One region of the Mesorhizobium sp. B1-1-5 genome, then DNA from elsewhere that is predicted to be linked to it. Evidence: riboswitches for the same ligand, from Rfam matches in the RefSeq annotation. Region 1 holds a riboswitch; each other region holds the start of a gene.
The links. Region 1 has a riboswitch for cobalamin ahead of FJ980_RS17960 (CbtB domain-containing protein). Riboswitches for the same ligand answer to the same signal wherever they lie in the genome.
Positions count from the first base shown of each region.

Region 2: linked by a shared signal. The riboswitch ahead of FJ980_RS20825 (DUF1636 family protein) and the one ahead of FJ980_RS17960 (CbtB domain-containing protein) in region 1 are both predicted to bind cobalamin.
Region 3: linked by a shared signal. The riboswitch ahead of bluB (5,6-dimethylbenzimidazole synthase) and the one ahead of FJ980_RS17960 (CbtB domain-containing protein) in region 1 are both predicted to bind cobalamin.
Region 4: linked by a shared signal. The riboswitch ahead of FJ980_RS08670 (DUF1636 family protein) and the one ahead of FJ980_RS17960 (CbtB domain-containing protein) in region 1 are both predicted to bind cobalamin.

Region 1 is NZ_VFWS01000058.1:5,248-10,823, reverse strand. Features, by position in the region: gene FJ980_RS17980 (cation diffusion facilitator family transporter) at 1-431, shown strand, start outside; gene FJ980_RS17975 (DUF1259 domain-containing protein) at 584-1,483, opposite strand; gene FJ980_RS17970 (hypothetical protein) at 1,600-2,073, opposite strand; gene FJ980_RS17965 (CbtA family protein) at 2,326-3,066, opposite strand; gene FJ980_RS17960 (CbtB domain-containing protein) at 3,229-3,438, opposite strand; adenosylcobalamin (AdoCbl) riboswitch at 3,439-3,582, opposite strand; gene FJ980_RS17955 (histidine phosphatase family protein) at 3,666-4,238, shown strand; gene FJ980_RS17950 (PilZ domain-containing protein) at 4,390-4,662, shown strand; gene FJ980_RS17945 (isoprenylcysteine carboxylmethyltransferase family protein) at 4,666-5,133, opposite strand; gene FJ980_RS17940 (DUF6428 family protein) at 5,414-5,576, opposite strand, start outside.
Region 2 is NZ_VFWS01000078.1:221-5,796, reverse strand. Features, by position in the region: gene FJ980_RS20840 (NADH-quinone oxidoreductase subunit B) at 1-475, opposite strand, end outside; gene FJ980_RS20835 (NADH-quinone oxidoreductase subunit A) at 466-831, opposite strand; gene FJ980_RS20830 (winged helix-turn-helix domain-containing protein) at 1,164-2,363, shown strand; cobalamin riboswitch at 2,394-2,597, shown strand; gene FJ980_RS20825 (DUF1636 family protein) at 2,637-3,068, shown strand; gene cobW (cobalamin biosynthesis protein CobW) at 3,065-4,102, shown strand; partial or broken gene FJ980_RS20815 (cobaltochelatase subunit CobN) at 4,121-5,576, shown strand, end outside.
Region 3 is NZ_VFWS01000005.1:1,303-6,878, reverse strand. Features, by position in the region: gene FJ980_RS03265 (pirin family protein) at 29-949, opposite strand; gene FJ980_RS03260 (DUF2277 domain-containing protein) at 959-1,225, opposite strand; gene FJ980_RS03255 (exodeoxyribonuclease VII small subunit) at 1,419-1,670, opposite strand; gene FJ980_RS03250 (histone deacetylase family protein) at 1,674-2,600, opposite strand; cobalamin riboswitch at 2,717-2,895, shown strand; gene bluB (5,6-dimethylbenzimidazole synthase) at 2,938-3,669, shown strand; gene FJ980_RS03240 (hypothetical protein) at 3,670-4,653, opposite strand; gene FJ980_RS03235 (TetR/AcrR family transcriptional regulator) at 4,888-5,481, opposite strand.
Region 4 is NZ_VFWS01000016.1:38,967-44,542, forward strand. Features, by position in the region: gene FJ980_RS08655 (iron ABC transporter permease) at 1-399, opposite strand, end outside; gene FJ980_RS08660 (ABC transporter substrate-binding protein) at 753-1,700, opposite strand; gene FJ980_RS08665 (ABC transporter ATP-binding protein) at 1,733-2,521, opposite strand; gene FJ980_RS08670 (DUF1636 family protein) at 2,518-2,904, opposite strand; cobalamin riboswitch at 2,996-3,201, opposite strand; gene FJ980_RS08675 (AraC family transcriptional regulator) at 3,435-4,268, shown strand; gene FJ980_RS08680 (helix-turn-helix domain-containing GNAT family N-acetyltransferase) at 4,511-5,446, opposite strand.

The DNA of each region.
Region 1 (5,576 bases):
CCGCATCGCTCAAGGCCGAGCTCTTCGCGCACATCCCGGCACTCGACGTCGCCACGGTGCGCTTTGCCGAGCCGGAGACGGAAACTGGCCACCATCATGCGCCGGATCCATTCCTGGTCTCGGGCAAGCTAGCCAGCGGGCTGCTCGAAATCGTCGACACGCCGCAGGGCGAGCGCATGCGGCTGCGCCTGTCGCGTCACGCCGAGGGCCTGCAGGCGAACGTCGCCATTGAAAGGGCGAACGGTGCGGTCGAAAGCCTGCCGCTGTCGCCGGTCGGCGGCGACCATCATTATTTGCAGAGCCTGGTCGCACCTGCCGAACCGCACGAATTCAGCGCCAGGCTGCAACTGGCGGCCGGTCCCGACACCGAGGATTTGCCCTTCGCCATGGCCGAACCGGAAGGCCACCATCACGAGCGCGCGCATGGATGATACAGGCACTCTTTAAGGACCAGCGCGAAATCTACCTGGCGAACGCAACACTAGGATGCGGCGTAGATGTCCGCTTTCTGGCCCCGCAGCCGTTCGACGCAGGCCGGGCCAACGCAGCCGCCTTCGGAATTTCGCCGGGACTGCGTCAAAGATCAACTACCCGTCTTGAGGTGCACTTGGTCGAGCGCCAGCCTCAGCCCTTTGGCCAACTTCCCGACATCGTCATTTGCCCAAAAATGCATGAAGAATAGCCGGGGTTGATCGTCGAGCATGTGGTTGTGCACAGCGGTCACCTCTATCCCGCTTTCCCGCAGAGCTCGTAGTACCGGATTCACTTCAGAGGCGATCAGGACGAAATCGCCGGTGATCGCGGCCTTGCCACTTCCGGTCGGCTGGAAATTGATGGCAATCGCAGAGCCCATTGCATCCGGCACTTCCATACCATCGTCCTTGACGGTCTCCGCTCGCGGGATGCTGACTTGATAGACGCCGCCGTTGACCTTGCCTTTGTGGCCAAGCGCCTGGTCGATGATCAACGTATCGAGATCAATTGACTTCGAAGCAGCGGCGGCGCTCGCCGGCGCGTCAGAAAGCGGCGTCGCACTCTGCTGCAACGCTGAATGCAGCGCGGTGGCCAATTTTTCCGGATCGCCGTGACCAAGGACGTGCATATACATCGTCTCCGGCTGGGCTCTCTGCAGGTGATTGTGGAGGGCCGTGATCTCGATCCCGCTTTCAATCAGTTTCATCATCACGGGGTCGATCTCTGGCACGGTCAACACGAGATCGCCCATTACCATGGCGTCGTGATCGCCCATGGGTTTGAATGCGAGCCATGAGCCGAGCGCCAAGGCCGGTTTGAGTTCCACGCTGTCGAGAGTGACTTTCAGATCGGAGCGAGGCAGCCCGACGCGGTAGACTCCCCCTGGTGCTTCTGTGCCGGATTTCCCGAGCGCCTGCGCTACCGCCTTCCAGTCGGGCGCGGCAAGGGAGGGTTGGGCAATTCCAAGGGAGGCTGCTAACGCGAGGCCAGCTATGATTCTTCCATGCATGATTTGCTCCTGTGTTCAGCCCAGGTGCCCAAATGAAAACGTCTGCCGTTCCGAGATGCCATCGCGCTCGCGGAATTGTGATGCGCGCTCGGTTTCCGTGAAACGGTGAAAAGCCCCTAGGCCGTGCGGCTACGCGGCGCGCCGATAATCGACCATGCGGCGGCGCCGAGCGCGGCCACAGTGCCGAGGATCACCGCAAGGCTCGGCAAGTGGAAGAAGATGTCGCGCCAGCGTGGCTCGACGACCGCGCCGGTGCTGAAGGCCTCGCCGCTGTACTGGCACAGGATCCACGACGCGCCGCTGCGCACCATCTCGGCATCGATGTCCGAGATCAGCGCCTTCGCACCCCGTTCAGCTGAAGGCATCGTGGCCATATAGGTGAGCAGCGCCTTGGCGGCGGCGAAATAGGCGTGGCTGCATTCGTTGAACGGGCTTTCCTCGTCGCCGAGGCTGCCCGGCATCAAGCCCCAGAGGCAATAGGTGAATTGCAGATTGCCGTGATTGTAGAGCCGGCGGAAGGTTGGGTCGGTCGCGGTCTGGCGCAGGGCGAGGTCGAGGATCTCGCCGCGATGGCGCGCGATGACGGCCATCTGGCCGTGGGTCAGGCTGGGGATCTGGATGCCTGGAGGAGGCGGGGCCGAGGATCCGCTATGCGCTTGCGCGGATGTGGCGGCCAGAAATGCGAGCAGCGCCGCAACCGAGCAATTCCAGGAAAAGTGTGCGGCGGTTTTCCGTCCGGAATTGCGAGAAAACAAAAGACCAAAGTGGCTCTGCGGTCGTACCGACCGTTGAGCCGCTTTGGCCGCCAGGGCGCGAAACAGTGGCGGCCAACGCACGGGATTTCAGGCGTAGCGGCGTGCCGGGCCGCGCTGGTCGCGAACCGCGACCACGCGCTCGGCGACCGCGCCGAAGCCGAGCCCGACGACGGTCCACAACACCAGCTGGATGCCGAGCGAGGCGACGCGGAACTGCCACAGCACCGCTGCCGAGAAGTTCTCCGGCACTTCGTTGATGTCGGGCAGCGCCGCCTTCACCAAAGCGAAGACGACGAGGAAGGCGAGCCCGGCCACGATCGAAGCGTTCCAGGCGCCGAGCTGCTTCCACAACCGCTGCGCCAGACCCACCGCCGCCACCATCGCCGCGATCGAGATCACGATCATGATGAAGAACAGCTCGGTGCGGTAACCGATCGTTTCGGCATTGCCGACCGCGGGCGGGTTGGCCGGATATTTGAGGCCGGGCACCACGATCACGGCCAGGAAGCCGAGCAACGCCAGCACCGCCGAGGTGCCGCGCGGTCCGAGCGAGCCCAGCCGGCCATAGGCATAGGCGAAGACCAGCGAGAACAGCCCGCCAACCGCGGCGCCATAGATCAGCACGCCGGTTGCCAGGCCGATGCCGGCTTGCGTGGCGCGGCTGACCAACTCGGGCTCCGGCGCCTCGCCGGCGGCCTGGGCCTGCTGTTCCTCGAAGGCGATCGCCTTGTCGACCTGCGGCTCGCCATAGACACGGGCGAAGGCGAACGCCAGAATCCCGGCGACCAGCCCGACAAGCATGCCGCGCAGCAAAAGTTTTCCAACCATGTCACTAATCCCTCTAAGCAATTCCAGGAAAAGTGCGTAGCGGTTTTCCGTCTGGAATTGCGTTAAGCCAACCAAGCAATTCCAGGAAAAGTGCGTAGCGGTTTTCCGTCCGGAATTGCGTTAGATCAGAATCGAAAGCGGGCTCAGCGATGCTGAACCGCTTTAGTGGCAGGGGAAGCCGAGCAGGTGGCGGCCGTCATGCACGAATTCGTGCACATAGGTGCCGCGGATCAGCGAGGTCGCGCCTTCTTCCGCACCGACGAAATAGATCGCCAGCATCAAAAGCAGCCCGCCGAGGATGGCCCAGGGCAGAAGCTCGCGGACCGGAATCGCAACCGGGCCGTAGCTGGGGGCGAAGGTGGTGTCGGACATATTGACCTCCCGTGGGATACTGCGTCCCGTTGATCGAACGATGCTGCGGAATAAGGCCTGACTTTCGGCTGGTGCCGATCACAGTGGCGCGACCGTGCCGGACTCGCACCGGCTTCCAATCCCGTATAGCACTAAGACACTTGTCAGCACTTCGTTCGCCTGTCAACGACATGTAATGGCGGCACGGCTACTTGAGGCCTGTTTTTCGCTGGGCCACGGAGTTTTTCATGCTTGTCCGCCTGACGATGATCGCAAGCGGAGCGACGCCCGGAATGCGCAAGGGCCGCTTTCCGAACGATGAGCCGCCGGAGCAGCGCGCCCTCGATCGCGCCGGCGCGCTGGCCGCTTCGCTGCGTCGCGCCGACCGTGTCTGGACAAGTCCGGCGCTGGCCGCGCGGCGGACGGCCGAGGCGCTCGGACTTGACGCGACGGTCGAGCCGCTGCTTGCCGAGCAGGATTTCGCACGCTGGGCCGGCAAAAGCTTCGAGGAGGTGCAGGCCGAGGACCCGGAAGGCATGGCGGCCTGGTTCGCCGACGCAGACGCGGCGCCCCATGGCGGTGAATCGCTCGCCGCCGTCGCCCGGCGGGGTGCTGCGCTGATGGAGCGGCTGGCCGGCGAGAGCGGTCACACCATCGCGGTGACGCATGCCGTGCCGATCCGCGCCGCCATGGCGCATGTGCTCGGCGCGCCGCTTTCCTCGGTCTGGAAGATCGATATCGAGCCGCTGTCGCTCACCGAGTTCCGTGGCGACGGCCGCCGCTGGGTGCTGCGCGCGAGCGGCGTCACTGTCGCCGGCTGAACGCTCAGGCGTGAACGCTCCATCCGTGGACCCGGCCGGCATATCAAGCCGGCACACCACCGTTTCAGTGATCGCTAACGGAACGGAAACGCTTCGCTGCTATGGTGCGGCCCCATGGCGAGGAGAGCCTTGCCTGAGGAGCCCGCCGGATATGGCCAGTTTTCCCGAGACCGAGCGACGTCTTCATGCGCGCGAATTCGTGCTCAAGCAAGCCACGATCATCGCCGCCGGCGTCAGGATCGGCTGCTCGGTCAGAAATCAGCACGAGCAGGGCGCGGAATTGCGCGTCGGCGCCAATGTAGAAATCCCGGACCGCTTTCTGCTCGAGGTCCCGGCCGACGATACGGCCTATCGCGCTTTGGTGCGGTGGCGGCGCAACGACCGCGTCGGCGTGGCGCTCTACAGCAACGCGCCGAAGGACTGATGCTCAAAGATAGCGGCGCACGCTCGCCCTGTAGGCGCGGTAGGGTTCGCCGAACTTGCGTTCCAGATAGGCTTCCTCGCGCAGCACCACGCCGTAATGCAGGATGGGGAAGCTCGCGATGGTTGCGATGACGGCCCACCAGCTGTCAAAGAGCAGCCCGATCCCGAGAAGCAGCCCCATCAGGCCGACATAGAGAGGGTTGCGGGTGAAGCCGAACGGGCCGCCGGTGATGATCGCGGTGGTCGGCAGCGTCGGGTTCACATTGGTGCCGCCGCGCAACATGATCGAGCGTCCCCAGGCGATGATCGCAACCGCCAGTACTGCCAGCACTATGCCGAGCACGATGGTCAGCGGGCGGCCGCCGATCGCCAGCGGCCAGACATAGCGCAGCGCCAGCATCGCGATCAGCGCCACGAGAAAGAGCAGCGGCGGGAACACCGCCACGCCCGGATTGTCCGCTTTGTCATCCATAGCCATCTTCATCGACCAGGCGCCATTGCCGCCACTATGCACGGACGCTCGTCGTCCAGCAATTCGTGACTTGATCCTGCCTAGGCGATGTGCAACCCGGCATATCGGGAACACAACCGTAGCGCGCGCGTTCACTATCGCCGATCAATAGGATTTCGCGGATGAGCAAGACAGCTGTTTGGGTGGCGCTGATCGCCATCGTTCTCGTGGGCCTCTATTTATTGCAAGCCAATGGCATGATCCGGTTTTGATCAGGCGCGGCGCGTCACCATTCGCGGGCTCAACAGCAGCGGCTCGCTCCGCAGCCACTTGCCGCCTTCTGTTCTTCCAGCCAGCGGTCGCGCGGCTTGCAGCTTGACGGCCGCGGCGACAGCTCGACCTCGACGGTCCCGCCAACAAGGCTCGGCTGGGCCGCCCGGTGCAATTCCATCGGGCGAACCCCG
Region 2 (5,576 bases), on a different contig from region 1:
GCACGACGCGGTCGCAGCCGCGCACCACCGAATAGGAATAGTGGTAATAGCCGCCGCCATTGGCGCAGGAACCCATCGAGATGACGTAGCGCGGCTCCGGCATCTGGTCGTAGACCTTGCGCAGCGCCGGCGCCATCTTGTTGGTCAGCGTGCCGGCGACGATCATGATGTCGGACTGGCGCGGCGACGCGCGCGGCGCGACGCCGAAACGCTCCGAGTCATAGCGCGGCATCGAGGTGTGGATCATCTCGACCGCGCAGCAGGCCAGGCCGAAAGTCATGAACATCAGCGAGCCGCTGCGCGCCCAGGTGATCAGCGCCTCGGTCGAGGTGACGAGAAAACCCTTGTCGGCCAGCTCGTTGTTGATTTCGAGGAAGAAGGGATCGTCCTCCCCCACCGGCCTGCCGGTGTTGGGGTCGATGATGCCCTTGGGCTTCGGCGCGACGAGGGTGCCTGAACTGTCGTTCAATCCCATTCCAGCGCTCCTTTTTTCCATTCATAGGCAAAACCGATGGTCAGCACCGCCAGGAACACCATCATCGACCAGAAGCCGAGCATGCCGAGCTTCGAGAAGGACACCGCCCACGGGAACAGGAAGGCGACCTCGAGATCGAAGATGATGAACAGGATCGACACCAGGTAGAAGCGGATGTCGAACTTCATGCGGGCGTCGTCGAACGAGTTGAACCCGCATTCATAGGCGGAAAGCTTTTCCGGGTCGGGATTGCGGTAGGCCACAAGGAACGGAGCGACGATGAGCGCCAGACCGACGATCATCGCCACGGCGATGAACAGCACGATAGGCAGGTACGAACTTAGGAGTGCGCTCATGCGGCGACTTTCCTTCGGCGGGGGCAGTTCACTTTGATTACAGCAACGGACTCTAATGCGGAAGCGTGACAGTTTAACCGCTGAACCGTTTTAACGGGCCCATGCTGCAACGCGGCGAGGGTTAGCGCAGCGGTTTCGGTGACGCAAGTCAAACGTTGTTCAAATCGCGGCGCTGGACGCCTTATCGGAAGAAACTGGTCCGATCCGCTCCTGTTTGATTTCCTTCAGCTTTTACTCCAGTTTTTTCTCCTGACATATCTCCCGCCATTTGCCTGCTAGCATGACAGGAATCACCGGCTAAAAAATCCAACGGACGATCGGGGCGACACCTGATGAAGGATAAGATTTCGCTGGCCATGGCGAGGCGCGTCGCGCTCGGCGCGCAAGGGTTCAACGACCCCCGCCCCGCAGGAGCTCCGGATCGCCGCCACCTTGCGCGGGTACTTTCGCGAACCGGCCTCTTGCAGATCGATTCCGTGAGCGCGGTGGTGCGCGCGCATTACATGCCGCTCTATTCGCGTCTCGGCCCCTACCCGCTTACGCTGCTCGACAATGCCGCGGTCACCCGCAAGCGCGCCGTGTTCGAATACTGGGCGCATGAGGCGTCGTTCCTGCCCGTCGAGACCTACCCTTTGATGCGCTGGCGCATGCAGCGCGCCGAGCAGGGCGACGAGATGTATCTCGGCCTGGCGAAATGGGGCCGTGAACGCAAGGAAATGATCGACGAGATATATAGAGAGGTCGCCGATCGCGGTCCGATCGCCGCCTCCGATATCGAAGGCCACAAGGGCAATGGCGGCTGGTGGGGCTGGAGCGAGGCCAAGCACGCTTTCGAATGGCTGTTCTGGGCCGGGCGCATCACCACCGCCTACCGCCGCGGCTTCGAACGCTATTACGACCTGCCCGAGCGCGTTTTGCCGCAGGCGGTGCTCGACCTGCCCGTACCCTCGGTCGAGGACGCGCATCGCGAATTGCTGCGCATTTCCGCCCGCGCCCATGGCATCGCCACCTATGGCGACCTTCGCGACTATTTTCGTCTCGCGCCGGGCGACACGAAGGATCGCATCGAGGAACTGGTCGATGCCGGCGAATTGCTGCCGGTGAAGGTCGAAGGTTGGGACAAGACCGCCTATCTCCACAAGGACGCCCGTTTTCCGCGCCGGATAGAAGCGCGTGCCCTGCTCGCCCCCTTCGATCCCGTCGTCTTCGAACGCACCAGGACCGAGAAACTCTTCGATTTCCGCTACCGCATAGCGATCTACACGCCGGCCGAGAAACGCCAATATGGCTACTACGTGCTGCCCTTCCTGCTCGGCGACCGGATCGTCGCCCGCGTCGATCTGAGGGCCGATCGCCCGGCCAGCGTATTGCGTGTCCACGCTGCCTATGCCGAGGCCGGCGCCCCGCCCGAAACGGCCGCCCAGCTCTTCGACGAGTTGAAGCAGATGCAGGGCTGGCTCGGCCTGGAGTCAATCGAAGTGACGCCGGCCGGCGACGTCGGACCGGCGCTGGCCGACATCGCGGTGTCGTAGCTGCGCGTTGACAGGGACCTAGCCGTAAGCCTAAATCCTGACCCAGACGGTCTTCTCCCGGCAAAGGGAGGAGCCAAGAGGGAATGCGGTGCGGGCCAAAACCCAAATCCGCGGCTGTCCCCGCAACTGTAAGCGACGAGCCTCTGCCGAAAACCACTGGGATGTTCCCGGGAAGGCGGCATTCAGGGCGACGACCCGCGAGCCAGGAGACCTGCCGTCTGAGACTTTAAGTATCCGAATGCCCGGCGGGTTTTCCGGGCAAGGAGCATGGTTTTGGATCGCAACGGCAGTTTCCCGGCAAACAGTGCGGATGTTCCGTCCGAGCCCGACGCTTTGGCCGGCGTCGCCGTCATCGTCTGCTCATCCTGCCGCGACGAGACCGGGTCGGATGCGCATCCGCGCGCCGGCGCGCTGCTTGCCGAAGACACGCGTCGGGCGGCTTGCGGCGAAAAGATCGACATCCGTACCGTCGAATGCCTCGGCAACTGCAAGCGCCGGCTAAGCGCGGCGCTGCTGCGCGACGGCTGCTGGAGCTACGTCTTCGGCGATCTGAACACGACCAGCGGCGCCGATCTCATCGCCGGCGCAAAGCTCTTCGCCACTTCGACCGATGGCCTGATCCCCTGGCGCGGCCGGCCCGATTCTCTCAAGCGCGGCCTGGTTGCCCGCATCCCTCCCCTCGACATGCTGAAGGACCGACCATGAACGCATCCGTTTCCCGTGTTCCCTGCACCGTCGTCACCGGCTTCCTCGGCGCCGGCAAGACGACGCTGATCCGCAACCTGCTCGAGAACGCCAAGGGCAAGCGGCTGGCGATCATCGTCAACGAGTTCGGCGATGTCGGCATAGACGGCGAGATTCTCAAAGGCTGCGGCGTCGACTCCTGTCCGGAGGAGAACATCGTCGAGCTCGCCAATGGCTGCATCTGCTGCACCGTTGCCGACGATTTCGTGCCGGCGCTCGACCGAATCCTGTCGCTCAACCCCAAGGTCGATCACATCCTGATCGAAACCTCGGGCCTCGCTCTGCCGAAGCCGCTGGTGCAGGCATTCCAGTGGCCGAGCGTGAAGAGCCGCGTCACCGTCGATGGCGTCATCGCCGTGGTCGACGGCCCGGCGCTCGCCGACGGCCGTGTCGCTTCCGATATGGATGCGCTGCAGGCGCAGCGTGCGGCGGACGATTCCCTCGACCATGACGATCCGGTCGAGGAGGTGTTCGAGGACCAGATCGCCTGCGCCGACCTGATCATCCTGTCGAAGAGCGACCTGATGGATGCGGCAGGCTCCGCCCGTGCCAACGCCGTCATCGGCGAGCATGTCGCGCGTGCCGTCAAGATCGTGCCGACAGCGCAGGGCAAGGTCGATCCGTCCGTGCTGCTCGGCCTTGGCCTTGCGGTGGAGGACGACATCGAGAACCGCAAGACCCATCACGACGACGAGCTCGACCATGAGCACGACGATTTCGATTCCTTCGTCCTCGATATCCCCTCGATCACCAATCCCGACGAGCTGGCCGAGCGCGTCGCCCTTGCCGCCGAGCAGGAAAACGTATTGCGCGTCAAAGGTTTCGTCGAGGTCGGCGGCAAGCCGATGCGGCTCCTGCTCCAGGCGGTCGGCCCACGCGTCAATCATTACTACGACCGCGCCTGGACGTCCGAGGACGATCGCCGCTCGCGGCTCGTCGTCATCGGCCTCAAGGGGCTGAACCGCCCGGCGATCGAGCGTATCCTCGCCGGCTGAGGCTAATACCAAAAAGCGATGCACATCCTCACCACCACATCCGCTTCGCTCGACGACCTCGCCGAGCCGATCGACCTCAGGCAGGCGCCTGCGGATGTCGTGGCACTGTCTTTTACCGACAGCGATCTCGCCGGCCTGGCCACCGCCTGGACGGCGGATGCGGGGCGGCTACCATCGATGCGGTTGGCGGCGCTGCGCGACCTTCGGCACCCGATGTCGGTGGACCTGTGGATCGACAGCGTCGCCCGCCACGCCAGGGTGGTGCTGGTGCGCATCCTCGGCGGCTATGACTGGTGGCGCTATGGCTGCGACCAGCTCGCCGCGGTCGCGCGCGAGCGCGGCATCAAGCTGGCATTGCTGCCCGGCGAAAGCCATGACGAGGACCAGCGGCTGATCGAAGCCTCGACCCTGCCGCGCGCCGAGTTGGACGCTCTGCTCGGCTATTTCCGCGAAGGCGGCCCGGCGAATATGAGCGCGCTGGTGCAAAGGCTGGCAAGGCTTGCGGGGTCGGATGCGGCCGTGGCCGAACCGGTCAGCGTGCCGAAGGCGGGGTATTATGAGCCTGGAGTTGGCGTCGTCGAGGAGCCGAGCCTTTTAAAGGTCGGCGCTCCGTCGCCCCCCTCTCTGTCCTGCCGGACATCTCCCCCTCAAGGGGGGAGATTGCTCTGTGGTCGACGGTTTCGCCAATCGGAGATGTTGCAGATGGCTTTTTTGATGCCGATGAAGAAAAGGCGCCGGGGCCGGCGACAGCTGATCTCCCCCCTAGAGGGGGAGATGTCCGGCAGGACAGAGGGGGGGGCGACGGAACTCGACGCTGGCAACCTCAGCGCCCCGGCTATCCCCATCCTCTTCTACCGCTCGATGCTGTTGGCGGCAGACGTAGCGCCGATCAACGTTCTCGTGGAAGCGTTGAAGCTGCAAGGGCTCACCCCGGTACCGATCTTCGTCTCCAGCCTCAAAGACCCGGCATCCCTGGCCTTCGTCGAGAATGCCATCGCAACATCGAACCCCGCCGCCATCGTCACCGCAACCGCTTTCGCCTCCGGCGCGGAGCCCGGTGCCGAGACCCTCTTCGACCGCGCCGGTGTGCCCGTTTTCCAGGTCATCGTCGCCACGACGAGGCGCGAGGTCTGGGAAAAGAACCAGCGCGGCCTGGCTCCTGCCGATCTTGCAATGCATGTGGTCCTGCCTGAGCTCGACGGCCGCATCCTGGCCGGCGCCATCTCCTTCAAGGGCGAGGTCGAGACCGATCCGGCGCTCGCCTTCCGCGCCTTCGCCAACCGGCCGGAGGCGGACCGCGTGGCGCAGGTCGCCAAGCGCGTCGCGGCGTTTGTCCGCCTGCAGCGTACCGAGCGGGCGAAGCGCAAGCTCGCGATCCTGATCCCTGACTATCCGAGCGCGCCCGGACGTACAGGTTATGCCGTCGGGCTCGATGTGCCCTCCAGTGTGCTTGCGATGCTGCATGACCTGAAGG
Region 3 (5,576 bases), on a different contig from region 1:
GCCGGCCTCACCTGAATATCAACACACCTTAGTTCTCGGGCAGCGGAATGAACTCCTCCTCATCGCCGGGAACGATATCGAAGCGGCCCGTCTTCCATTCCTGCTTGGCCTGCTCGATGCGTTCCTTGGAGGACGAGACGAAATTCCACCAGATGTAGCGTTTGGAGCCCAGCGACGCGCCGCCGAACAGCATGAAATGCGCACCGCGCTCGGAGGAAACGACGATCTCCTCGCCCGGCTTGAACACCAGAAGCCGCTCGGCCGGGAAAATATCGCCGGCGATCGAGACGTCGCCTTCCAGCGTGTAGATGGCGCGCTCCTCGGCATCGGCCGGAATCTTCACGCTGGCACCGGCGGCCAGCCTGAGATCGGCGTAGAGCGTGTCCGATGCGGTCGCCACGGGCGAGCGAAGGCCTGAGAACGCGCCGATGACGACGCGGCCGCTGACACCCTCGGCATCGATCTGCGGCAAGCAGGCCACCGACGTGTTCGCGAACACCGGAGCAATCTCCTCCTTGCCGTCGGGCAGCGCCAGCCAGGTCTGCAAGCCCGAGACCGACATCGGCGCGCCGCGCAATTCCTGCGGCGTGCGCTCGGAATGAACGATGCCGCGCCCGGCTGTCATCAGATTCACGTCGCCCGGCGCGATCACCATTTCGGTGCCGAGCGAATCCCGATGCCTGATCCTGCCGTCGAACAGGTAAGTGACGGTGGACAGGCCGATATGCGGATGCGGGCGCACGTCGAGCGCATGGCCGGCGCGCAGGATCGCAGGGCCCATGCGGTCGAAGAAGATGAACGGCCCGACCAGCCGGCGCTTCGCCGTCGGCAAGGCGCGGCGCACCTCGAAGCCGCCGATGTCCTTGGCGTTCGGAACGACCATCAGCTCGATCTGGTCGCAGGCGAAGGCATCGCCGGGTTCAGGGTCGTTTCCCGGAAAGAAACTCATGTCGGATCCTCAGGCGAAACGCAGCGCCGACCTGGCCTTCGCCTTGGCAGCTTCTTCCTCGCGGTTGCGCGGTTCCTGGTTGGTTTCGAGCGAATCGATCAATTCGCGCGCGACAGCCGCGATCGCCTCGACGGCATGGTAGAAGGCATGCTCGTTGCGCTTGGACGGCTTGGTCGAGCCGCTAAGCTTGCGCACGAACTGAAGTGCGGCGTCATGCACTTCGTCATTGGTCGCCGGCGGCTCGAAATTGGCCAAGGTCTTGATGTTGCGGCACATGGCTTGAACTCCTTACCTGCTTTCTCTGCCCTTACCCGGTCTGAGATCATCCACTGAGGTGTTGAGATTCAGGTCAGGCCGAGCCGAAAATGGTGGTTTCCGAGAACCGGAGCGGAGCGTACTTGAAGTACGTGAGCACCGGAAGCGCAGGAAGTTGCCATTTGCAGGCCGGCCTCACCTGAATATCAACACCTCAGTCGGCGTCCAGCGGTTCAGTTCCCACCGGCTTGCCGTCGCGCGAAAGCCTGATCTTTTCGACCTTGTCCTCGGCCGCTTTCAGCAGCCGGTCGCAATGCGCCTTCAGCGCTTCGCCGCGTTCATAGATCTTGATCGACTGGTCGAGCGGAACGTCGCCGCGCTCCAGATCATCGACGATCTTCTCCAGCGCGTCGAGCGCCTGTTCGAAGCTCATCGCCTTGACGTCCTCATTGCCTTCCAATGCCATACCCTATCCCTTCATCAGCCGCCCGACATGGGCGGCGACTGAAAATGCCAGTCCCTGCAGATCGTAGCCGCCTTCCAACAGGCTGACGAGCCTGTTGGCGCTATGGCGCCCGGCGCGCTCCATCAACTGGCCTGTCGCCCAATCGAAATCGTCCTCGGTCAGGTTGATCTCGGCCAGCGGATCGCGGTGGTGCGCGTCGAAGCCGGCGGAAATGATGATCAGGTCCGGCGCGAACGCATCGATGGACGGCAGCACGCGCGACAGGAATGCGTCGCGGAACAGGTCGCTGCCGGTCTGCGGCGAAAGCGGCGCGTTGACGATGTTGCCGGCGCCGGTCTCGCCCTTCGCGCCGGTGCCTGGGTAAAGCGGCATCTGGTGCGTCGAGCAATAGAGCACCGACGGGTCGTCCCAGAAAATGTCCTGCGTGCCGTTGCCGTGATGGACGTCCCAGTCGACGATGGCGACGCGCTCGGCCTGATGCTTGTTCTGGGCGTAGCGGGCGGCGATCGCCGCCGTGTTGAACAGACAAAAACCCATCGCCGTGGTCTTCTCGGCATGATGTCCAGGCGGACGCGCGGCGACGAAGACGTTTGCCGCACGACCCTCGAAGACGTCGTCCACCGCCGCATTGGCACCGCCGATCGCGGTGATCACGGCCTGCCAGCTTTTCGGGCTGGCGCTGGTATCGGCGTCGATCGACACGATCCCGCTGTCAGGGATCGCCGCGCGCACGCGCTCGACGAAATCCTCGGGGTGCGCATAGAGGATCGTTTTCTCGTCGCCTTCCGGCGCCTTGACGCGGTCGAGCGCCGCAAAAGCCTCGTCGTCCAGCACGCGCTCGATGGCGCGCAGGCGGTCGGGCCGCTCGGGGTGACCGGGCGGGGTGAGGTGTTCCAGGAAGATCGGATGCGTGTAGAGACGGGTGGCCATGGCGCCTAATCTAGGGACCTGGCGGCCGAATGACCATGTTTGGCAGGCCGAATGGCTGGGGAAAATCGCGTCTTGCCGTGTCGCTAACGCCATTGGCGCGGCCCGAACTTCGCTGTAAGGTCGCGTCGCTGCCTGGTGCCCGCGACGCGGGAGAATCGGGAACACGGTTGAACTCCGTGGCGTGCCCAACACTGTAAGGGGGACCGCGCCGGCAAACGCCACTGTCGAAGACGGGAAGGCGCCGGATGCGGGACGATCCCGAGCCAGAAGACCGGCCCGGCAGACATGGTTTTCCGCTTGGTCAGGCGGGGGACTGCTTGTCGCAAGGGGAAAAGCGATGACGGCAGCAGCGATCGCCGCGAGCGGCGACGACTTTGACCAATTGGCGCGCGACGCGGTCTACCGGGCGATGTTCACCAGGCGCGACGTGCGCAGCCATTTTGTCCCCGACGATCTCGACGACAGCGTGCTGGCCCGGCTCATCACCGCCGCCCATCACGCCCCGTCGGTCGGCTATATGCAGCCGTGGAATTTCATCGTCATCCGCGATGCCGAGCGACGCAGACAAGTGCGCGACCTGTTCCTCGCGGCGCGCGAGCAGGAATTGCCGGCGATCGAGGCGGAACGGCAGGCGCTCTACCGCAAGCTGAAGCTCGAAGGCATCTGCGAAAGCGCGCTCAATCTGTGCATCACCTGCGACCGGCAGCGCTCGAAGGACTCGCCGCTCGGGCGCTGGCACAATCCGGAGATGGACCTCTACAGCACCGTCTGCGCAGTGCAGAATTTCTGGCTGGCGGCGCGGGCCGAGGGCGTCGGCGTCGGCTGGGTGAGCATCATCGAGACCGAAGCGCTGAAGCGGCTTCTCGCGATCCCCGAGCATGTCACGCCGATCGCCTATCTCTGCGTCGGCCGCGTCTCGGCCTTCGCGCCGAAGCCGGACCTCGAGGCGCATGGCTGGGGCAAGCGCCTGCCGCTGCCCGAACTGATCATGAGCGAGACGTTTCGCGGCGCCGGCGAGACGCCGCTCAAATCGGCGATCGCAAAGCTCGGCAGCGCATCAAAGCCATGATCAGGCGGCCCTTGGCGTATCCCAGCGCGAGCCACCGCCGAGAGAGCCCAGCGCCTTGTCGCGCAGTTCCCTGAATTTGGACGAGGTCTCGGCGAGCCGCCGATCCCATTCGGGATTGGGCACCTGGCCTTCGATGGCTTCGAAATAGACCTGCATCAGCGAGGCGATGGCAAAAGGCTCGATGAAGGATGCCTTGAAGGCCCAGGCAAAGACGATGGCGAGCACGAAAGCCCAGCCGGCAAGCTGGCCCGGCATGACCCACAGAATGGCGGCTGCGGGCGCCAGCATCAACAGGAAGATGACGAAGGACACGCCCCACATGATCGCCGCCAGCCAGACGGCGTTCTTGACCATGTGCTTGCCGTTTTGCGCGTAGAGCACGACGCCTTGCCGCGCCGTCTCGAAAGGCGAGCTCGAATTGATGCGGATGTTGTAGCCGAGGATGATCTCGTCGACATAGGTCAGCGACAGGCGGATCACCGTGTTGATGAAGCTGACGATGCCGCTCAGGCCCGGAATGGGCAGGAAGGCGGCGATGCCGCCGATCAGGCCGGTGATGGCTCGGATGGCGCCCTTGACCAGCTGGTCGACGACGAAAAGGATATTCGCCTCGGCAAAACGCTGGGTGACCACTTCCTTGGCGTAGGCGATCTGGCCCTGGCCGTCGGGAATGTCATGGCCGTCGATCAGATGCACCATGACGGCGATATGGCCCGCTTTCAACACATAGAGGATGTATTCGCGGATCCAGTAGACGGCGATCGAGACGACGCCGAAGCCGACCACGCCGCCCCAAAGCGCGAAGGACACCGGCCCGTCGGGATCGGTCGAGATGTGACCGACGCCGTAGCCGACGCTGGCGCCCGTGCCGGTCGCCATGATGTAGGCGACCGTGATGCCGAAATAGACGATCATGCGAAAGACGATGAACGGCCATGTCCGCATCATGATCGACACAGATCTGGCGATGCTGAAGTCCCACATGCCCCGAGTCCCCCTCATCCTGCGCATGACCCCGAAAATCGGAATCGATTTTCGGAAAAGGATCATGCGCCGAATTAAAGTTTTACAGCGTTCCTTTGCGCGTTCAAAGAACGCGCGGCGCTGTAATAGATGGCGAAGGAGCATGCGCTTGCCCCGGCGATTGTCAATCGCGGCAGGGTTGCGCCGGCCCGAAACCGGTGCACAAGCCGGTGGCTTGGTTACCCGAGCGTGCCGTCAAGGCTTCTTTCGCAAGCCTTCGAGCAACTGCTTGAAGGCAGCGATCGCCTTTTTCGAGGTTGCCTCGGGGTCCGTCGAATTGGCGATGCGCTGCGCGGCCTGGCTGCTGGCGCCATTGATCAGCCGTGAGGTCGTCTCGGGATCAAGCTCCGGAACGACCTCGCCCTCTTCCTGCAGCCTGGTCAGATGGTTGGTCATCGAGGCGGTGCAGGCGCTGGCATTCGGCCACTGCGCCGGGTCGCCGAGCACCGCCGGGCCGTCGCGGAACATGATGCGCTGGATTTCCGGCTCCAGCGCCATCTCGATATAGGTGGTGCATTCGTCGACGAAATGCTGCCAGCGGGTCGGCGCTTTCGAAGCCACCTCGTTCACCCGCACAGCCATTTCGCCGTCGATCTCGGCGATCACCGCCTGCAGCAGTCCCTTCTTGTCGCCGAAATGATGGTAGAGCGCGCCGCGCGTGAGGCCGGCCGACGCGGTGAAATCGTCCATCGAGGCCTCGGCATAGCCTATCGTGCCGAAAGCATGGCGAGCGGCTGCGATCAGCTTGGCGCGCGTCTCGGCGATCATCTCCTTGCGCGGTCTGTGCATGGTTCTGGCCCTATTCACATACGCCTCGTATGCCAATTGACATACGTGGCGTATGAACTATCTCACAGTCATACGCAGCGTATGTAATTTTAGTG
Region 4 (5,576 bases), on a different contig from region 1:
CAGAAGCACGATCGCCGCCGCCAGCATGCCGCCTGTGAAGGCGGCGAGCGGGAGCGTCCAGATGCCGAAACTGTCGCCGAAGACGGTGATGACCGAAACGGCGCCGGCTGCCGCGCCCGAGGAGAGGCCGAACAGGAACGGGTCGGCGAGGTCATTGCGGGTGACGGTCTGCAGCAGCGCGCCGACGACGCCGAGGCCGGCGCCGACGGCGATCGCCAGCAGCGTGCGCGGCAACCTCAGGTCGACGACGATGCTGCCGACCGGGCCCGATGGGCCGCGGCTGTCGAGCCCGGCCGCATGCGCCAGCGCGCCGACGACCTCGCGCAAGGATATCAGCGTCGAGCCATAGGCGATCGAAAGCAGCGCGAGCGCAACCAGCAGGATAGCGCCCAGCGCCATCGCCAGGATGAACGGGGTATAACGCAAGTTCACGTCGTCGGACCTACTATCGCCGCGCCGACGTTCGAGATTGGCCGAGGTCTCCGCGACTTCGTCATTCCAGGGCGAAGCAGGCGCGAAGCGCCGTCGCGGAGACCCTGGAATCCATTCCGTGACCTGGCGCGCGGAGATCGACCGCGTAGAATTCCGCACGGTTGCAACGCTCGAAAGCCACGGAATGGATCCTCGGGTCTGCGCCGCGTCGCTTCGCTCCTTGCTCCGCCCGTGGATGACGAAGTGAGGGGCGTTTTCGCCATTCTCCAAGGCAGGCTATCCATCAACGGCAACAGTCCCAGCTCATCCGTGCCTCAGACCTAAAACGCCTCCGGATGCATGGCCCTGGCGATCTTGCCGATCGCCTCGATGTTGGCGGGTCCGGGCGTCAGCTCGGCGTAGCGCAGCGCCACGAAGCGCTCGTTCCTGACCGCGTCCGTCTCCTTCATCGCCGGATGGACTTTAAGGAAATCGAGCAGTTTCCTGTAGCCGCCGCCATCCTGGTAATCGAGCAGGATGAGGAACTCGGGATTGCGCGAGGCGACCGTCTCCCAGTCGGTGTTGCCCCAGCTCGTCTCCATGTCGGCCATGATGTTTTCGCCGCCGGCGGCGGCGATAATGGCGTTGGGAATGGCGAACCTGCCGGCGGTGAAGGGCTTGTCCTCGCCGGAATCGTAGAGGAAGACGCGCGTGCCCTTGCGGCCACCCACCTTCGCCATGATGCCGGCGAGCTCGGCCTTCCAGCCGTCGACCAGCTTTTCGGCCTCCGCTTGCTTGCCGAAGATCTTGCCCAGCTTCTCGACGTCGCCATAAAGCAGGTCCATCGAGGCGGCGGGCCGGTTCTTGTCGAGATGGACGCAGCTCTCGGTCAGCACCAGCGTCTTGATGCCATGCGGGGCAAGCGTGTCGGGCGTCACCTCGCCGCCCGGCTTCATGCCATAATACCAGCCGGCGAAGAAGAAATCCGGCTGCACGGCGACGAGGTTTTCGAGCGTCGGATATTTTGGCGCCAGCTCCGGGATGGCGCCCTGCTCGGCCTTGAACTCAGGGCCGACCTTATACCAGCCGGTGATGCCGGTGAGCCCGACGATCGACGGCTGCAGCTTCAGCGCGAAAGCCATCTCGGCCATATTGAGATCCTGGATGACGGCGCGTTTCGGCGGTGCATCGAAGGTGAGCGGTTTGCCGCAGCTGTCGACGGTGACCGGGAAAGCGAAGGCGGCCGAGGCGACGAGCGACAGGGCCAGCGACAAGGCAAGGCGTTTCACGAGATGATGCTCCTTGTTGGGGTTGTGCAGGTTCAGGACGGCGAGGAAGCGCGCATGGGAAGCTCGAAGACGGTGAGCTCGCGGTCCTCGGTCGGGTGCCGGAGGCGCAGCACGTCGATGCCGAACACCTCGCGGACAAGCGGCTGCGCCAGCGCCTCGCGCGGCGGAGCCAGGGCGTGCAGCCGGGCGTTGCTCATCACCGCGACGCTGGTGGCGAAGGGCGCCACAAGCGCAAGATCGTGCAGCACGGCGACCACGGCCATGTTGAATTCGGCTACCAGCTCGAGCAGCTCGCCGCGGGCGCGCGGGTCAAGATGGTTGGTCGGCTCGTCGAGAAACAGGATTTTCGGCTCCTGCGCGATGGCGCGGGCGAGCTGCGCGCGCTGGCGCTCGCCGCCGGAGAGCGAGCCGACGGTGCGCGCGAGCAACGGCAACAGCCCAGTCCGGCGCAGCGCCTCGACGACGATGTCGCGATCGTCGTGCCGGCGCCTCAGACCGGCGTGCGGGACACGGCCAAGCTCGACATAGTCGATGAGCGCGAGGCGTTGATCCGGCTGGTCCGTCTGACCGACGACGGCGATGCTGAGCGCCCGTTCGGCGGCGGTGATCCTGTCCAGCCGGCGTCCGGCAAGGCGAACCTCGCCGCGGCTCGGCGACAACGCCCCGCATAACATGCGCAGCAGAGTCGTCTTGCCGGCGCCATTGGGGCCGATGATGGCGAGCCGCTCGCCCGCTGCCAGCGACAGGCTGACATCCTCGACCAACATCCGGCCATTTGCCGTGGCGCGCAAATCGCGGGCTTCGAGCAGGAGCGCGCTCACCGGACCTGCTCCCTGGCCTTGCCCGCGGCGGGGATGCGCGCCAGTATCTTGCCGGCGAGCCTTGCCGGGCGCTGGCCGGAATTGCACCAGCCGTCGGGCAGCGAGGCATAGAGCCTGGCAAATTCGACCAGCGCGCCGGCGTCGGTGCCGCTGTCGATGGAACCGAAGAGATAGCTGGCCTTGCCTTGCGCGTTGAAGGCGACAGTCAGCGGGCGCGAGCAGCCGGCCATGCAGTCGACGGTTTCGACAGCAAATGACGACGCCAAAGTCTCGGCAAGCCTTGAGCGAAGGTCGGCGCACAAATCCCCGCCGGACCTACGCCCGGTCACGGTATCGCGGCACAGCGAACAGACGATGATGCGATGGCTAAAGACGTCCAGCATTTCCGTCACTTTCCAAAAATGGCGGCGGAAGGATGCCGGACGAACCGGCCGACAAGACCGGTGTCCGCGTCTCCTCCCGGCACACCCCGTCCGGTCAACTCGTGTCGATGGCAGGTCTCCTGGCTCGCGGGTCGTTACGCCATCCGCCTTCCCAGCCTTGCCGGCCAGTGGCGTTTCGGATGGAGCTCGCCGCTCACAGTTGCGGGGGCAGCCACGGCCTCGACTCGGATGAGCCTCACCGTGTTCCCTTTTCACCCCTCGCCTTGCGGCTCGGGGACCATGACGCAGCTATCGTAGGTTGTCCGCGTGCGAGTCGCAACGGGCCTTCGTCCGCCCCTCGTGCGAAAGACATGGCGGGATCGTCGGGTCGTTGCCACAAGTCGTTTATTTCCTTCTGATATGTAATAACATTACCAGCTAGAATACATTGCCTTGGCTTGTCAACCCGCTCGACTTCGCTCAAAGCGCAATTTCGATCAAACTGGCCGGCGGCGCGGAGGCTAGTGTCGCCGAGCCAAATGCGAGGAGCCATGAACCCGACCGAGAAAGCGCTGTGGTTCGTCGAAAGCCACCTGCCCGACGCCATCGACCTTGACGAGATAGCGGCAAGCAGCGGCGTGTCGCGCTTCCATGTGACGCGCGCCTTCGGCGCGGCCACGGGACGGTCGGTCATGGGCTATATGCGGGCACGCCGCTTGAGCGAAGCGGCGCGCAAGCTGGCCGGCGGCGCGCGCGACATTCTCTCGGTCGCGCTCGATGCCGGCTACGGCTCGCATGAGGCGTTCACGCGGGCCTTTCGCGATGAGTTCGGCACCACGCCGGAGTTGGTGCGCGCGCAAGGCTCGACCGAAAACCTCGATCTTGTGGAGCCCATGCTGATGGACAGTTCGCTTCTCACCGCGCTCGAGCCGCCGCGCTTCGAGACCAGCCGCCCCTTCCTCGTCGCCGGGCTCGGCGAGCGCTACAGCTGCGAGACCAGCGCCGGCATTCCGATGCAGTGGCAGCGCTTCGCCCCCTATATCGGCAACATTCCGGGCGAGGTGCCCGGCGTCTTCTACGGCGTGTGCACGAATGGCGACGATGCCGGCAATTTCGACTATGTCGTCGGCGTCGAGGTTTTGGACTTCTCCGACCTGCCGAAGGATTTCCAACGCGTGCGGGTGCCGGCGCAGAAATATGCGGTGTTCTCGCATCGCGAGCACATCTCGACCATCCGCCGGACCGTCAACACGATCTGGAACAAGTGGCTGCCGGTCTCCGGACACGAGATCGCCGACGCGCCCGAGTTCGAGCGCTACGGGCCCGAGTTCGATGCCCGCACCGGCAATGGCGGGCTGGAGATCTGGGTGCCGGTCAAAGGATGAGCGCTTTCGCTTCTCCCCTTGTGGGAGAAGGTGGATCGGCGCGCAGCGCCGAGACGGAAGAGGGGTGTTCCAGCGGAGTGAGACGCCGGTTTTCCCTGGAGCACCCCTCATCCGTCGCCTTCGGCGACACCACCCGGCCCTTCGCTGGCTCAGGGCGTTCGAAGTTCGAAAAGCCAAGCAATTGGCTTTCTTCGTCCGCTACGCGGACCTCTTCTCACCCCATAAGGGGAGAAGGAAAAGCGCTAAAGCTCGAGATTCCACGTTTGCCCGACAAGATCCTTGCCGAAGGAATGATGGCGTTCTTCCTCGACCAGCTTGAAGCCGGCAGCCTGGTAGATGCGGCGGGCCGAACCAAGGATGTCATTGGTCCAGAGCGTCAGCGTCTTGTAGCCCTTGGCGCGCGCGAAGGTAATGCATTCGTCGACCAACCGCCTGCCGATGCCAAGGCCGCGCGCCGACGGTTCGACGTAGAGCAGCCTGAGCTTCGCGACCTTGGGCGATTTGCGCATGACGAAGACCGAGCCGACCACCTCGCCTTCGCGCTCGGCGATCCAGTTGCGCTCCCATTGCGGGACGAAGTTCTTGACGAATTCACCGAGGATCTCTGCGACCAGAGCCTCGTAGGTCTCGTCCCAACCGTATTCCTGCGCATAGAGCATGCCCTGGCGGTGCGTGATCCAGCCGATGTCGCCGACCTGCAGCGGCCGCAGGATATAGGGAACCTTGGCTTCAGGTCTGTCGCCGAGCAAGTCTTGGACGGTGCGCATAGCCTTGACCAGCCGCTCCTGGTGGGCCGGCGCCAGGCGATCGAGCAGCGCGCGCACCTGGTCATGCGAATCCTGGTTGAGAGGCGCGAAGGCTTCCCTGCCGGCTGGCGTCAGCGCGATCGAGGCGCGGCGCGCGTCGGTCTCACTGGCTTCGCGTCCGACCAGGCCGCGCTCCTCGAATTTCTTCAAGAGCCGGCTGACATAGCCGGGGTCGAGGCCGAGGTCGTGCACCAGGTCGCTTGCGACCAGCCCATCGCGATGGGCGAGCTCGTAAAGCACCCGCGCCTCGGTCAGCGAGAACGGACTTTTCAGCAGGCCCTCTTCGAGCAGGCCGAGCTGGCGGGTGTAGAAGCGGTTGAAGGCGCGCACCGCATCGATACGGTCCTTGCCGGGGTGATTGTGGACGGTCATGGGAAATCCTCCTGTCATGGACAGGATCAACCATTTAGTTGACTGAGTCAATAAATACGGCAATTGATGATCTCGCGATAGGTCGAGCCGTTACGGTGGGTGCATCTCGGGCATGGTATTCCCGAATTGG